DNA from 4 places in the Exiguobacterium sp. s130 genome. Region 3 is predicted to be linked to each of the others. Evidence: riboswitches for the same ligand, from Rfam matches in the RefSeq annotation. Region 3 holds a riboswitch; each other region holds the start of a gene.
What was found. Region 3 has a riboswitch for S-adenosylmethionine ahead of HZS85_RS02210 (methionine ABC transporter ATP-binding protein). Riboswitches for the same ligand answer to the same signal wherever they lie in the genome.

Region 1: another riboswitch for S-adenosylmethionine. It lies ahead of HZS85_RS14105 (LLM class flavin-dependent oxidoreductase); the one in region 3 lies ahead of HZS85_RS02210 (methionine ABC transporter ATP-binding protein).
Region 2: another riboswitch for S-adenosylmethionine. It lies ahead of HZS85_RS01235 (methionine ABC transporter ATP-binding protein); the one in region 3 lies ahead of HZS85_RS02210 (methionine ABC transporter ATP-binding protein).
Region 4: another riboswitch for S-adenosylmethionine. It lies ahead of HZS85_RS14405 (Na+/H+ antiporter NhaC family protein); the one in region 3 lies ahead of HZS85_RS02210 (methionine ABC transporter ATP-binding protein).

What each region holds. Positions count from the first base shown of each region.
Region 1 is NZ_JACSNI010000006.1:91,638-95,674, forward strand. Features, by position in the region: gene HZS85_RS14095 (DUF817 domain-containing protein) at 1-455, shown strand, start outside; gene HZS85_RS14100 (DUF975 family protein) at 649-1,287, shown strand; SAM riboswitch class I at 1,397-1,499, shown strand; gene HZS85_RS14105 (LLM class flavin-dependent oxidoreductase) at 1,574-2,632, shown strand; gene HZS85_RS14110 (ATP-grasp domain-containing protein) at 2,629-3,576, shown strand; gene HZS85_RS14115 (SRPBCC family protein) at 3,653-4,037, shown strand, end outside.
Region 2 is NZ_JACSNI010000001.1:246,498-250,534, forward strand. Features, by position in the region: gene HZS85_RS01225 (MetQ/NlpA family ABC transporter substrate-binding protein) at 1-332, opposite strand, end outside; gene HZS85_RS01230 (methionine ABC transporter permease) at 360-1,025, opposite strand; gene HZS85_RS01235 (methionine ABC transporter ATP-binding protein) at 1,015-2,028, opposite strand; SAM riboswitch class I at 2,111-2,215, opposite strand; gene HZS85_RS01240 (aminotransferase class I/II-fold pyridoxal phosphate-dependent enzyme) at 2,278-3,465, opposite strand; gene HZS85_RS01245 (alpha-glucosidase) at 3,614-4,037, shown strand, end outside.
Region 3 is NZ_JACSNI010000001.1:438,575-442,611, reverse strand. Features, by position in the region: gene HZS85_RS02220 (MetQ/NlpA family ABC transporter substrate-binding protein) at 50-883, opposite strand; gene HZS85_RS02215 (methionine ABC transporter permease) at 916-1,581, opposite strand; gene HZS85_RS02210 (methionine ABC transporter ATP-binding protein) at 1,578-2,600, opposite strand; SAM riboswitch class I at 2,679-2,783, opposite strand; gene HZS85_RS02205 (bifunctional cystathionine gamma-lyase/homocysteine desulfhydrase) at 2,841-4,007, opposite strand; gene HZS85_RS02200 (PLP-dependent cysteine synthase family protein) at 4,000-4,037, opposite strand, start outside.
Region 4 is NZ_JACSNI010000007.1:14,535-18,571, reverse strand. Features, by position in the region: gene HZS85_RS14420 (YfbM family protein) at 1-54, shown strand, start outside; gene HZS85_RS14415 (aldo/keto reductase) at 177-989, opposite strand; gene HZS85_RS14410 (hypothetical protein) at 1,149-1,352, shown strand; gene HZS85_RS14405 (Na+/H+ antiporter NhaC family protein) at 1,392-2,702, opposite strand; SAM riboswitch class I at 2,784-2,888, opposite strand; gene HZS85_RS14400 (metal ABC transporter solute-binding protein, Zn/Mn family) at 2,958-3,926, opposite strand.

The sequences.
Region 1 (4,037 bases), on a different contig from region 3:
ATGCAAGTGTCGCAAGTTATGTCTGTCAAGCGTTCCGAAGATTTCATTTACGCTTCACAGCATTTCCACCGCCTTGGCTTGCGATCAGCGTAGGCAGTCTCGTCTATCTCAACTTCTTCACCCACCATTGGATCTTCGATGCACGCTGGCTATTGATGGTCCTCGTCGTCCTTGTCTTCTATAAGTCATGGGTTCATTTTACGATCGAGCAGACGATCTACCGGATGCCGCTCGTCCTATCCTTTTTACTGATTGCCTTTTTCATTTGGATCGCGGAGAACATCGTGACGTTCTTTAAAGGCTGGGTCTATCCGCATCAGGAAGGAGGCTGGGCAGTCGTTGATCTTGGAAAATTGTCTTCTTGGTTCCTGCTTGTGATCATCACGGTTTTGATCGTCATCGTCGCGAAATACAAGCGTCAGGATCCGGCTGTGGAGATATATCAGCGTACATAGACGAAAAATATGACATTTCGTTTGCGATGAAGCGCTTCGATGTTCAACGTTCGTTCTAACATGTGGACGACAACTTGAGCGTGCTTGGCTCAACCAGCAACGAGACGGGAAATTATTGAAAAAAGAGTGAAACATTAGAAATTTTAAGCCGTAGAGTAAGGTGAGAACTTATTTTTCAAGGAGGACCTTACTCATGTCATCTCAATTAAAGAAAGCAGCGAAGGAGTCGCTCAGCGGTCGTTGGGGATTTGCAGTCCTAGCTTTTCTGCTGTTTAGTATTATTCAGGGTGTTCCTAATTTATTTGGATCGGATATCGATGAGCCGTCTAGTAGTATAGATCTCGTTGTATCATTGGTGTCGATTTTATTGATTCCAGTAGGAGTCGGTTGGACATGGATTGCCATGTCGATTGCTCGTGGCGAAGAAACGAAAGTGACGGATTTGTTTGAGCCATATGGTATGTTCCTGAAAGTGGTGGGGCTGGCCATTGTTCAGTTCATCTTTATCGCGCTCTGGACGTTACTCTTAATCATCCCTGGTATCATCAAGTCATTCTCTTACTTGTTGACGTTCTACATCCTTCGAGATGAACCATCGATCGGTATCCTAGAGGCCATCACGCGTTCACGCCAACTCATGGATGGTCACAAGATGGAAGCATTCTTACTCTTCCTATCATTCATTGGTTGGGCATTACTTGTAATCGTTACACTTGGTCTTGCTGTCTTATGGGTTGGACCATACTTCAGCGTCACGCTTGCCAAATTCTATGATCGTGTTCGTGGTGAACAAGCACCAGAGCCAACATCAGATTTCGTCGCACCATATTAATCCGGAATCCCGACACTACGTCGGGATTTTTCTTTGAAATAAATCCGATAGGAAAAGACGGTTTAATGGTTGCTTTAGTTCAATGAATTCTGTACGATGAATGCAACACATCTTATCTAGAGAAGTCGAGGGACTGGCCCGAAGACACTTCAGCAACCCCGCTATGGCGGAAGGTGCTACTTCCAGGAAGGAATACCTTCTGAAGATAAGAGCGGACAGGACAAGATACCGTCGCTCTTTTCGAACTTCGAAAAGAGCGTTTTTTTATGATAAGGGGGACGATGGAGTGGAGTATGGTTTTTGGTTACCGATTTTTGGGGGATGGTTACGTAACGTCGAGGATGAACAGATGCCAGCAACATTCGATTATGCGAAACAAGTCGCACAAACAGCTGAACGCATCGGCTTCTCGACGACGTTGATTGCGGAATTGAACTTGAACGATATCAAAGGCATCAAGGAACCGAGTCTTGAGGCATGGACAACGGCAGCGGCGATTGCTGCAACAACAGAACGCCTTGAGATCATGACAGCGGTTCGTCCCGGGTTCCATAATCCAGCGACGACGGCGAAGATGGCGGCAAACATCGATCAGTTGAGTGGAGGGCGATTTACGCTCAATGTCGTCTCAGCCTGGTGGGCAGAAGAAGCAAAACAATACAACGGTATTTTTACTGCACATGCTGAGCGCTATGCCCGGACGGAAGAGTTCGTCACGGTCATGAAAGGACTATGGGCAGATGCGTCACCGTACAGCTTCTTCGGTCATCACTACACGATCGAACAGGCAGAACTCCATCCGAAACCCGTCCAGCGTCCGGGGATTAAGCTCTACGCTGGTGGAGAGAGTGAAGCCGGAAAACGGACGATCGTCGAACATTGTGATGCCTACGTCATGCATGGAGGCACTGTTGAAGAAGTAGCTCATAAAATCAATGATATGAAAATACGCCGGGAAGCGACGGGACACGCACCGCTTGAGAGCTTCGGTCTTGCTGCCTACATCATTTGTCGGGATACGGAAGAAGAAGCGCTTCTTGAGTGGCAACGCATCACGGACGTTAAGGAAGACAGCGCCGGTTATGCCGGTTATCAAGATTTCATCAGTAAATCGCAACTCGAACAACAGGTCGAACGAAATGATTATTCCGTCTCGAACCGTGGTCTGCGACCGAACTTGATCGGAACACCAGAACAGATTGCCGAACGGATTCTAGCGTTCGAAGCCGTTGGTGTCACGTTGCTCTTGTTACAATTCTCACCACAACTTGAAGAAATGGAACGCTTTGCCCGTGACGTAATGCCACTGGTCGAAGCGAAACGAAAGGTAGGTCAACAATCATGACAAAAATTCATATTCTCCACGAAAACCAAGAATGGACGGATCATCTCATCAAACGTCTCGAAGAACTCAAGTTGCCGTACGAGCAGTGGCACTTAAATGAAGGAATCGTACCGTTAGATGAACTGCCGCCAGAAGGTGTCTTTTACAGTCGTATGAGTGCGTCTTCGCATACGCGGGGGCATCGTTACGCGCCGGAGTTGACGGAAGGGGTCCTCGCTTGGTTAGAAGAGCATGACCGGACCGTCTTTAACGGAACGCGTGCGCTTCGTCTTGAAGTCAGCAAAGTCAATCAATACACGGCGTTGCGGAAGGCTGGGATTCGTGTACCGAAGACGACGGCTGCCGTCGGACGCGATCAAATCGTACAAGCAGCAAAAGAGATCGGTGTTTCGTCATTCATCACGAAACACAACCGTGCCGGGAAAGGTCTCGGCGTCCAGTTATTCCATTCGATTGAAGCACTTGAAGCTTATCTCGACGGTCCGACATTCGACGAACCAGTCGATGGCATCACGTTGATTCAAGAGTATATTCAAGCACCAGAACCGTACATCACACGTTGTGAGTTCGTAGGTGGAAAGTTCGTCTATGCGGTTCGAGTCGATACATCAGAAGGTTTTGAGCTTTGCCCAGCGGATGCATGCGTGATCGACGACTTGTTCTGCCCAGTCGGTGAAGAAGCACCGCAAACACCGATGAAGTTCCAAATCGTTGAAGGCTTCGATAACCCGATCATCCAAAAGTATGAAGCATTCCTCCAAGCGAACCAAATCGCGGTCGCAGGCATCGAGTTCATTAAGGATGCGTCAGGTACGATCTATACGTATGACGTCAATACGAATACGAACTATAATTCGGATGCCGAGGCAGCTGCAGGACGCTACGGCATGCTCGAACTAGCGAAGTTCCTCGGTGCAGCCCTTGAAACAAGCACAGTAAAATAAGAATCTGCTCCCGCCCTGTCACCGGACGTTACAAGACCGGATGACAGGGTATTTCTATAGAAAAGGGGGCGGATCTATGATTACGTGGAGAGAAGAACGACAGCTCGATATCCCGATTGAGGAAGCATGGCACTTGTTTGATCACACGCGATTGCAGCGTTTGATTCCAAACGTCGTCCAGCACGAGGTGATTGAACGAAAACCGGGTGTCGTCGGTTCGACGTATCGTCAAACATACATGCAGGGTAATCGACTCGAAACCTATATCGTGACCGATTTAGCCTATACGAACGAGCCTGACTTCAAGCAAAATACGATTGGATTCACATTGGCTAAAATATTCAAGATCGAGATGACGTTTACGCTCAAACCACTTGGACACGATCGTTGTCTGTTGATTTATACAGGAAAAAATGAAGGAGTGAACTTCGTTGGGAAAAGTCTCTTGTCACTCGGTGGCG
Region 2 (4,037 bases), 190 kb from region 3:
GTCGGAACGGTGATGAGTCCTTTTAGGTCGAGATTTTTTTCTTTAGAGAATGTCTTCAGGTAAATCGAGTGTTGGAATAAGTTAGCGTCGATATTGCCGCTACCGAGCGCGATGTTCGGTTGGATATAATCACTGAACTCGACGATTTCGACTTTGTAGCCTTTCTTTTCAAGTTGTGGTTGAATCGCTTGTTTGACCATATCGCTATAAGGACCGCTTGTCGCCCCGATCTTGATCGTCTTGTCTTTTTCATCAGCGCTGCTGTCTCCACATCCTGCGAGGACTCCTGCACCGAGTAAGGCTGTTGCTAAAAAGGCGTATCGTTTTTTCATGATTCCACTCTCCCTTTGTATGTATGATTAGCGTTTATCTGTTTTTCGCGCCAGTTGATTCCCAAGTGCTTGAATGCTCTGGACGATGACGATGAGGACGACGATCGTCACGATCATGATGAGATTATCATAGCGATAATAGCCGAAGCGGATCGCGAGGTCACCGACACCTCCGCCGCCGACGATCCCAGCCATCGCCGAGAAGCCGATCAAACTGATCGTCGTTAGCGTGATGCCCTGAATGATGCCAGGGAGTGCTTCTGGTAAAAGGATACTGACGATGATCCGTAATGGTTTCGCACCGCACGCTTCCGCTGCTTCGATCAAACCAGGTGGAATCTCACGCAGTGATGTTTCGACGAGTCGTGCGAGAAACGGAATCGCTGCGACACTGAGGCTGACGGATGCTGCTGTTGGACCAATCGTATTATCAAGCAAAAATTTCGTTAATGGAATGAGGGCAACAAGCAAGATGATGAACGGCAAGGACCGGACGATGTTGACGACGAAGTCAAGAACACGGCGGACGGCAAGGTTTTGAAAAAATAATCCGCGGTCGGTGACGAACAAGAGAATCCCGAGCGGAATCCCGACGACCAATGCGAAGGCAAGTGAAATTCCGACCATCCACGCCGTCTCACCGAGCGCCTTCAAGAGCTCAGGTAACATTGTTTGAATACGATCAAGCCACATCCTGAATCACCTCGAGTGTATGAAGTTCCGTCGCGAGCCAGTCGAGGGCAGGTGCGATTTGATCGGAGGATCCCGTCAAGCTGACGATTAGGACACCAAAAGCGACGTCTTGGATGTAATCGACTTTTCCGTGCAGGATGCTGACCGAGATATCGTATCGACGGATGGCTTCCGACAACGTACTTTCACCGGTCTTCTCGCCCGTGAACTGTAGGCGGATGATCTTTCCCGGTGTCGCTTGCAAGATGCGTTCCGGTAGCTCGATCTGGAGTGCCGTGTCGACGTAATGTTGTGTCACCGGATGTTTGGCTTGACTGAACAAATCGTATGTAGAGGCAACTTCGACGACTTCCCCTTGAGACATGACCGCGACACGATGGCAAATCTGTTTGACGACATCGATCTCATGCGTGATGAGGACGATCGTCAATCCGAGTCGTTCATTCAAATCTTTCAACAAATCTAAAATCTGCAGCGTCGTGACCGGATCAAGGGCAGAGGTCGCTTCGTCACATAACAAGACGGTTGGATCATTCGCGAGTGCCCGGGCAATCCCGACGCGCTGTTTCTGTCCGCCGCTCAACTGACTCGGGAAGTTCGTCTCGAATCCTTCGAGTCCGACGAGCGAGACGAGTTCACGGATCCGTTCCGGAAAATCTGCTCGTTTGACGCCGGCAGCCTTCAGTGCAAAAGCAATGTTATCTGCGACATTACGCGACTGGATCAATTGGAAATGCTGAAAGATCATTCCTGTCCGCAAGCGAAGTTGACGCAAATCTGCTTTTGACATCCCGCCGAGCGAGACACCGTCGACCTTTACCGTTCCTTGTGTCGGATGCTCGAGACCGTTGATCAGACGAAGCAACGTACTCTTACCGGCACCGGATTCACCGATGATCCCAAAAATTTCTCCTTTTTGAATCGTCAAATCGACATCTCGTAATGCAAAAATCGGGGTCCGGTCTCGGACGAACCGTTTCGTAATCTGTTTGAATTCAATCATCTGCTCATCTCCTCATACAAAAAAGTCGCTTTTTCCTAGTAGCAGAGCAACCAGAAAAAGCGACGAAAGTGTAAGATTTCGTAACTTATCTCTCAGAATGAATCCATTCTGTAGGATGTGGCACCGTTCCTGATAGGTGGTTGCCGGACGTCGTTGGGCCTAATCCCTCGGTCGCTCTCGATAAGTAGTTATGCTGTTGGGATTTACTTTAACGGAAATGATTCCCATCTGTCAAATGTTTTTTCAGAATTATTCTGCAACAGGTGTCCGGAACAGGTTGAGCGTTCCAATTCGGTCGACGGCCTCCTCTAGCCGTTCGACGTCAGCAATTAAGCTGATCCGTACGTAGCCTTCGCCGTATTCGCCGAAGAATGATCCAGGGGTAACGGCGACGTGTGCTTCGTCAAGCAGATGATCCGTGAAGCTTTGGGACGTGTATCCTTCAGGCACCGGAAGCCAGACGAAGAAGGAACCGCCCGGTCGTGGTCCGCTCCAACCGATTGCATCGAGTTTAGCGAACAAGGCATTACGTCGTGTTTCGTATAAGCTACTTAACTCACGGACACATGTTTGGTCACTCGTCAGGGCAACGGTCGCTGCATGTTGGATCGGTGTGAAGGCACTGACGTAGAGATGTTCCTGATACGTCTCGATGCTTGAGATGACGGACGGATTTCCGATCGCGAAAGCGATTCGGAAGCCAGACATGTTGAAGCGTTTCGAGAGTGAGAACAACTCGATTCCGACCTCCTTCGCCCCTTCCGTCTGCAAGAAGCTTCGTGTGGGACCATCAAAGCTGATGCCGCCGTAGGCTAAATCATGGACGACACAAATATCATGGGCATCCGCGAAGGCAACGGTCTGTTCGAAGGCTTCTGCTGTCGCTGTCGCACCTGTCGGATTACTCGGGTAATTGAGGAACAACATCCGGGCGCGCTCGACATCTGTCGTATCAAGTAAATTGTAATCCGGCAGGAAGTTATTTTTCTCAAGCAATGGAAGTGTAATCGGGTAAGCACCAGCAAGTGCTGCTCCAGACAGGTAATCCGGGTACCCCGGATCCGGGACGATGACACCTTCTCCAGGATTGACGATCGTTTGTGGTAAGGCGACGATTCCGGCTTTACTACCGAGAAGAATTGCGACCTCGGTTGCCGGATCAATCGTGACGCCGAATTCGTTCGCATAAAAGCTCGCGACGGCTTGCTTTAGAAAATCATGTCCACGAAATGGTGGATATTGAAGGTTTGTTGGCTCATCGATCGCCTGTTTCAAGGCGTCGAGAATATGTACGGGCGTCGTTTGATCGGGTGTTCCTTGACCAAGGGTAATGACATCATGTCCGGCAGCTTTCACAGCACCGATCCGGTTCGCAAGTTCAGCGAAAACGGGAGCAGGAAGCCGATCGATGGCGATGGATGGAGCGAAATGTTTCATGGATATGTGCCTCCTTCGTAGTATTGTCGTCAAGGATAACGAATATTCAGTCAAAAGAAAAGAACTTTTTTGAAATTCAAAAAAATCGTCCAATAAACAGGTACAGATATGTGGAGCGGGAATAGAGAGTAGGGAGAGGAGTGAGGAGATGAAGCGAGCTAGCTGGAAAGAAGCAGTCGTCTATCAAGTCTATTGGCGCAGTTTTAAGGATTCGAATGGGGACGGCATCGGTGATTTGCGAGGTGTCATCGACAAGCTAGATTACATCGCATCGCTTGGTGTCGATATCGTCTGGTTAAATCCATGTTACCGTTCTCCAGACATCGATAATGGCTATGATATTGCCGATTATTACACGATCATGGACAAGGCGGGGACGATGGGCGATCTACAAGAGTTGATCACAGCGGCTCACGCACGCGGCTTAAAGATAATTCTTGATTTGGTCGTCAATCATACGAGTGACCAGCATGACTGGTTCCGTCAGTCGCGGGACCGAATCCACGACAAGGATGATTGGTACATCTGGAAAGATGGAACGAAAGAGACGCCCCCGAACAATTGGCGGTCTT
Region 3 (4,037 bases):
ATGAAAAGCATCCTTCCATTATATAGGAAGGATGCCGGATTCGGTAAACTTATTTGCTGACTGGAACGACTGCACCTTTGTACTTGTCGAGGATCCAATCTTGGTTTTTCTTTTCGTGCAAGACATCGAGAAGTGTCGTGACACGCTTGTCTTTCTCATCGCCGTCACGTGTGACGATGATGTTGACGTATGGTGAAGACTCATCTTCTGATGCGATCGCGTCTTTTAACGGGTTCAGACCGTTATCGATCGCATAGTTCGTGTTGATGAGGACGGCGTCGCCTTCATTGTTTTTGTAAGCTTGCGGAAGAAGCGATGCTTCGATGTTCGTTTTGAACTTAAGTTTCTTCGGGTTCTCCGCGATATCGCCGAGTTGTGCATCTGTCGTTTTACCGTCTTTGAGTTTGATCAACCCTTCGTTTTGAAGGAACGTCAAGACACGACCGCGTTCCGCGACGTTTGAGCTCGTTAAGATCGTTGCACCGTTTGGCAACTTATCGAGTGACTTGTATTTCTTCGAGTAGATACCGAGTGGTTCAACGTGGACGCCACCTGCGTTCGCAAACTTATACGATTTGTTTTCTTTCTCTTGTTGCTCAAGATACGGTACGTGCTGGAAGTAGTTCGCATCGATTTCTTTTGAAGCGAGCGCTTTGTTCGGAAGTACGTAATCTTGGAACTTCTTGATTTCAAGCTTGTAACCTTTTGCTTCGTATTCTTTTTTGACGTGCTCAAGAATCTCAGCGTGCGGTACGTTTGAAGCACCGATGACGAGTGTTTTATCGTCGCTACCTGATCCTGATGATTTTTCACCACATGCAGCAAGGCTGATTGCTAAGACGGATACAGCGGCAGTACCTACGAATTTTTTCCAAACTTTCATGAATGATTCCTCCAATATGAATAAAATTTGAATTAACGTTTATCAATCGCACGGATCAGCAAATCACCAATGATTTGGATGACGAAGACGATCGCTAAGATTAAGAGTGTCGCAATGACGATGACATCGTTTTGAGAACGCTGGAATCCTTCGATGAAGGCCATGTCCCCAAGTCCACCTCCGCCGACTACTCCGGCCATTGCCGTATAACCGACAAGTGAGACGAGTGTGACCGTGATACCAGAAACGATGGCAGGCAACGCTTCCGGGATTAAGACTTTATAGATGATTTGGAACTTCGTCGCCCCCATCGATTCCGCTGCCTCGATGACACCTTTATCGACTTCACGTAACGCGAGTTCAACCATCCGACCGTAAAATGGTGCAGCACCGAAAATCAGTGCCGGTAATGCTGCCGTTGGTCCGAGGAACGAACCGACGATCGCTGTCGTAAATGGAATCAATAAGATCAGTAAGATGATGAACGGAATCGAACGGAAGACGTTGACGACCAAGCTCAACACTGAATAAAACGCCCGATTCTTGAACAATAATTCTTCGTTTGTCGCATACAATAGTAAACCAATGATCAAACCGAGGACGAATGTCGAAACCCCAGCGATTGCCGTCATATAAACGGTACTGCCTGTCGCTTCCCACACCATGTCCCAGTCTAGGTTGTCAAAGAATGAAATCATCGGTGATCCACCTCCACTTCAACATCACTGGCTTGAAGCTTCGTGATGACCGCTTGTGTTGCTGCTGTTTCCCCGATCAACTGAATGAACAGTGTACCGAGTGCCCCTTCCTGCGATTGACCGACGTTTCCGCCGATGATATTAAACAGGACCGGTGAATCCTTCATGACTTCCGCGAGGATCGGGCTTTCCGCTGTTGATCCGACGAACGTCAACTGAACGATTTTTCCGGTTGGGTACCGTTCGCGTAGTTTCGCGAACGTCAACTCGTTTTCCGACGGCGACGTCAATTGTTTGACAAACTCCTTCGTCATCGCTTGCTTCGGATGACGGAAGACTTCTGCAACCGGTCCTTGCTCGACGATTTTACCGGCTTCCATGACAGCGACCCGGTGACAGATTTTTTGAATGACGTGCATCTCGTGTGTGATCAAGACGATCGTCAGTTTTAGTTTCTGGTTGATGTCGACGAGTAACTCAAGGATTGAGTCCGTCGTCTTCGGATCGAGTGCACTTGTTGCCTCGTCACATAAGAGAACGTCCGGGTTCGATGCCAGTGCCCGAGCGATACCGACACGTTGTTTTTGACCACCCGATAATTGTGACGGATAGGCTTTTTCGCGTCCGTCCAAACCAACGAGTTGGATCAGTTCCGCTACCCGTTCCTTGCGGTGTGCTTTCGGGAAGCCACCGAGCTCGAGTGGGAACATGATGTTCTCTTCAACTGTTCGTGACCACAATAAGTTGAAATGTTGGAAGACCATCGAGACATTCTTACGGACGCCTCGTAATTCCTTTGGTTTTAGTGATGTCATCTCAACACCATCGATTTGGATCGAACCACTCGTTGGTGCTTCGAGCATATTCAACAATCGGATCAAGGTCGATTTCCCTGCTCCGGAATAACCGATTATTCCAAAAATTTCACCGCGTTCGATTGTCAGATCGACATTCGCGACAGCTTCGACCGCTCCGCGCTTTGAGCGATAAATCTTTCCTACGTCTTGTAAACGAATCACAACTGTCCCTCCTAAAATAAAAAAAGTGCGCGCGTTTTAGAGCAAACGCGCGCACTTTTCAGTACACAAAACCATTTGCTCTCATCTCCCAGACTTTTGTCTGCTGGAATTAGCACCACTTCGGATTAGATCCGCGGTTGCCGGGTTTCATCGGGCCAGTCCCTCCACCACTCTCGATAAGAGTTTCGGTATTAAGTTTGTAGAATATATTCTGAATATTAGCAGGGGTTATTTTTGTTGTCAAACAGTTTTTTCAGAAACTTTTTCGAGGAACGTGAAAGCACGTGTTAAGTCTTCTTTCAAATCTTCCGCATCCTCAAGTCCAACTGAAATCCGGACGAGACCGTCCGTGATGCCGAGTTCTGCCCGACGTTCTGCTGGGATCGACGCGTGCGTCATCCGTGCCGGAACGGAAATCAGGCTCTCGACGGCACCAAGACTCTCAGCGAGTGTGAAGAAATGTGTCGCCTCGACGAGTTTTTCTGCGTTCGCTGCTGAACCAACATCAAAGCTGATCATCCCACCAAATCCAGTCGCTTGTTTCGCTTGGATGTCGTGACCAGGGTGCGATGCAAGTCCTGGGTAGAAGATGTTCGAGACGATATCTTGCGCTTGTAGGAACGCAACGAGATCATGTGCTGTCTCTTCGATTGCATCCATCCGGATACCGAGCGTACGAAGACCACGGACGAGCAAGAAGCTGTCTTGCGGTCCAAGCACGCCGCCTGTCGAGTTTTGGATGAAATGCAACTCTTCGCCGAGCACATCATCTTTAACGACGACAAGTCCAGCGACGACGTCCGAGTGTCCGCCGATGTATTTCGTCGCACTGTGCAAGACGATGTCTGCACCGAGCGCGAGTGGTTGTTGATGATATGGAGTCGCGAACGTGTTGTCGACGACGAGTTTAAGATCGTGACGTTTGGCGATCGTTGCGATCGCTGCGATGTCCGTTACTTTCAATAACGGGTTCGTCGGTGTTTCGACGTAGACGATCTTCGTGTTGTCTTGGATCGCTGCTTCCGTTGCCGCAAGGTCCGTCGTATCGACGAATGTCACTTGAATGTTGAACTTTGGTAAGACGCGTTGCATCAAGCGGAACGTACCACCGTAGACGTCATCCGTCATAACGATGTGGTCGCCAGACTCAAGCAAGTGGAAGACGGCATGGATCGCTGCCATCCCAGAACCGAAGGCAAAACCACGTGCGCCGCCCTCGAGATCCGCAATCAATCGTTCGATGCTCGTCCGTGTCGGGTTCGCTGTCCGTGAGTATTCGTATCCGTCCTTAAGTTGACCGATTTTATCCTGCTTGTATGTGCTTGTTTGATAGATCGGAGGTGTGACGGCTCCTGTTGCCCGGTCGACACCTGTTCCTCCATGAATCAATGCTGTCTTCTTACGCATGAGTTTCGTCCACCTTTTCAAAGATTTGTT
Region 4 (4,037 bases), on a different contig from region 3:
TATTTTCAAAAGGCAGAAGAAGCGGAAGATACGATTTTGATTTATTACGTATGACTAGTACCATCTATAAAAAAGAGACCCGCTTCCAAGTCGTCGACTGGAAACGGGTCTCTTGTCGTTCATCTAAATCAAGATGACTTCACATGGAAATCACTCTTTTTACAATAATTTTTAGATTAAAAATCGATTTCGTCTGGATCCGGTCCGAGGCGGACATCCGTTGCTAGACGATCAATTTTCTCAAGATCATCGGCATCGAGTTGGAAATCAAAGACGTCGAAGTTTTCTGCAATGCGTTCTGGTGTGACGGATTTTGGAAGAGCAACGATACCGTTGTCGAGGTGCCAGCGCAAGACGACTTGTGAAGGTGTCTTACCATGCTTCTCTGCGATTTCCTTGAAATCGTTGATTTCGAGGAATTTCCCTTGCATGAGTGGACTCCATGCTTCGACTTGGATGTTGTGATCTTGCAAGTATTCGTGCAGTTCGTGTTGCGGCAATTGTGGATGCAATTCGACTTGGTTGATCATTGGTGCCATCAAGCCCTCTTCTGCCAATGTATCGAGGTGATGTTCCTTGAAGTTCGAGACACCGATCGCTTTGATCTTGCCTGCTTCATAAAGTTCAATCATTGCTTTCCACGCTTCGATATAGCCTTCGACTGGCCAGTGGATCAGGTAGAGGTCAAGGTAGTCTGTTTCGAGACGTTCGAGCGATTCTGCGAATGCTTCCTTCGTCCGACCGGCACGAATATCATCGTTCCAGACTTTCGACGTTAAGAAGAGATCCTCACGTTTCACGCCGCTTTCTTTGATTCCTTTTGCGACACCGCGCTCGTTTTTATAGACAGCAGCTGTATCGATATGACGATAGCCGACACGTAGTGCTTCAGCAACAGCAGCGGGTGCTTCTGTTTCTTCGTCTACTTGCCAGACACCGAATCCGATTTGGGGAATCGTAATACCGTTTGAAAGTTTTGCGTATTGCATGTGTTACTCCTCCTCATAAAACGTAGTTTAGATTTGCTCGTTTAGTTTAGCACGAACGAACGAAACCGTCCGTTTCCATGCTCATGGAGGAATAGAATGGGTTAAAATAAAAGAGAATTCATCACATCTGACCGTATGTCAGAAAGAGGGGGAGAAAGGATGGCTCAAAAGAATAAAAAGCTATCAAAGGGAGCTTGGTTTAGTATTAGTGCCTTGTTGGTCACGCAAGCAGTTAGCCTGTTTTTCAGTGCACGAAAATCAGGACGTAACCCGTGGGTATGGGGAGGCGCGGGACTCCTTCAGTTTCCACTTCCAGCAATCGCGTATTTGATTTTAGAACGACAAGCGAAGCAGAAAAAATAATGAAACAGGTCCGATCACCATGATCGGACCTGTCGTTGGTTAAGAAGAGATTTTTTCCTGTTGAGCAACTGATTTTTTCGGACGTGGGAAACCAAAGATGATGGCAATCGATCCACAGACGAAGAGCAGGAACGGATAGAACAGATACGGAATCAGTTCTGGTGAAGCTGTCTTCGTCAACTCTGCTGCGATCAAGAGTTGTGCCCCATACGGAATGATACCTTGAATCCCACAAGAGAAGATATCAAGAATACTCGCTGATTTCTTGCGATCGATTTCATACGTATCGGCGATTTCAGCCGCGAGTGGTCCAGCGACAAGAATCGAGATCGTATTGTTCGCCGTTGCGAGGTTCGTTGCACTGACGAGTGCCGCCATACTGAATTCGGCACCGCGACGCTGTGAAATCTTGCGCGTCAACGTCTCCTTCAAGTAGGCGATTCCACCGTTGAACGTAATCAAACTGACGAGACCACCCATGAGGAGCGTCAAGATTGAAATCTCTGCCATGCCCATCATTCCTTTTGACATCGAAAGGACGAACCCACTTAAACCGAAGCTACCGTCAATCATACCGATGATGCCAGTGAGCAATGTACCACCAATGAGAACGAGGATGACGTTAACACCAAATAGTGCAAGGACGATGACGGCGAGATATGGAATCAATTTGTAGAACTCGAATGCTTTAGCCGTTACCGCATCGCCAGAACCAGAAACGAATGCGAGTAAGATGACCGTCAAGATGGCAGCCGGGAGAACGATCATGAAGTTCGTTCGGAACTTATCACGCATGTTCGTTTTTTGCGTTCGAACGGCAGCGATCGTCGTATCTGAGATGAACGACAAGTTATCGCCGAACATCGAACCCCCAACGACTGACGCTGCTGCGATTGCGACGTTGATGCCTGTTGCTTCATGAATACCGAAGGCGATCGGTGCGAGTGCAGCAATCGTTCCAGTCGAAGTTCCCATTGCCATCGAGATGAAGGCAGCGATGACGAACAGACCGCTCATCAGGAGTGACGGAGGTAGGAACGTTAAGGCAGCATTGACGGTCGCATCAATGGCGCCGATTGCTTCTGCCGTTCCAGAGAACGTACCGGCTAATAAGAAGATGAAGACCATAATCATGATATCGGGATTTCCGGCACCGGTTGCGATTCGTTCAACCGTTTGATTAATCGATCCTTTCGTCGTGATTGCAGCAAAGATCAGCGCGATCAAAGCAGCGATAAGAATCGGGAATTTGTAAAAGTCGTCATAGAAGATGCCGGCTCCGATGAAGAGGACCAGAAATACGACGAGGGGAAGCAGTGCCCATTTGTTAGGCGTGATCATTTCATTCATTGTTGACACCTCGTTTCTCAAAGATACAAAAAAAGACCCCTTCGCAAGAAAGAAGGAGGTCTTTATGAAATAAAGACGCTCTTCTTATCTCTCAAGCTTTCGCTTGCTGGATTTGGCACAGTACGAATCAAATCGTCCGCTGCCGAAACATCATTGGGCCAGTCCCTCCGTTTCTCGCGATAAAAAGAAGTCATTCAATTGTTGTAAAACACGTTTCTTACCGTACCGCATTGAGTAACGCGTGTCAACTGTACTTTACTGAAGTGCCTGTTCTAACGTCTGGACGTTTTCTTCCATCAACTTAAAATACGAGCTGTTTTGCTGCGATTTCGTCACCGACTCGAGGTTATGGATCGTCACGGATTTAGCTCCGATTTCTTTTTGGATGACACGCGCAACCTTTGGTGAAACCGTTTCTTCGAACGCGACGTATTTCAAATCATGCATCCGCGCTTCTTTCACTAAAGCAGCCAGTTGCTTTTGTGAGGGTTCATCGGAAGGGGAAATTCCGGCGATTGGAAGCTGCGTGAAACCATATCGTTCGGCGAGGTAACCGTAAGCTGCATGTGTGACGAGAAGTTCTTTTTTTGATCCGTCAGCGACGGCTTGCTTGAACTCTTTATCGAGTGCGTCAGCCTGCTGATCGAACGCTTTCAAGTTTTTTTCGAATGTTGCTTTGTCTTTTGGTACTTCTTTTGATAAGGCGACTGTGATAGAACGTGCCATTGCTTTGGCGTTGACAGGATCAAGCCAGACGTGTGGATCGTATTTTCCATGATCGTGTCCTTCCTCTTCGTGCGCCTGCTCATCTTCTGTATGTCCCTCTTCTTCATGTGCGTGAAGCGTAGCATCCGATTCCAGCAAAGTGACATCCTTACTCGTCTCGATGAACCGGACGTCCGTGCCTTTTAGACTCTCTTGGATTTTTTTTGAATAGGGTTCAAGTGTCGTACCCGTCAAAAGGAAAAGGTCACCTTTGGCAATCTCAGTGAGTTGCTTTGACGTCGGTTCATAGGAGTGCGGATCTGCTCCAGGTGGGACGATCATCTTGACGTTGACTTGATTACCACCGATTTCACGGGCAATGGCAGCTGTTGCGAACGTCGATGTATAGATTTCCGTCTTTTTATCATCTGAAGTCGATGAATCGGTGTTTGATCCACAAGCTGCGAGGATACTTGCGCTCGCGAATGCGACCGTTAAAGCAGGAATGATTTTTTTCATTATATGTTACCTCCGTTATTAAAACGTAATTATTCCGATTTGGACTTTTTCACTATAGCGGAACGTTTGAGAAGCGTCAAGTACGAATACCGAGACGTTCGACTTCTTTTA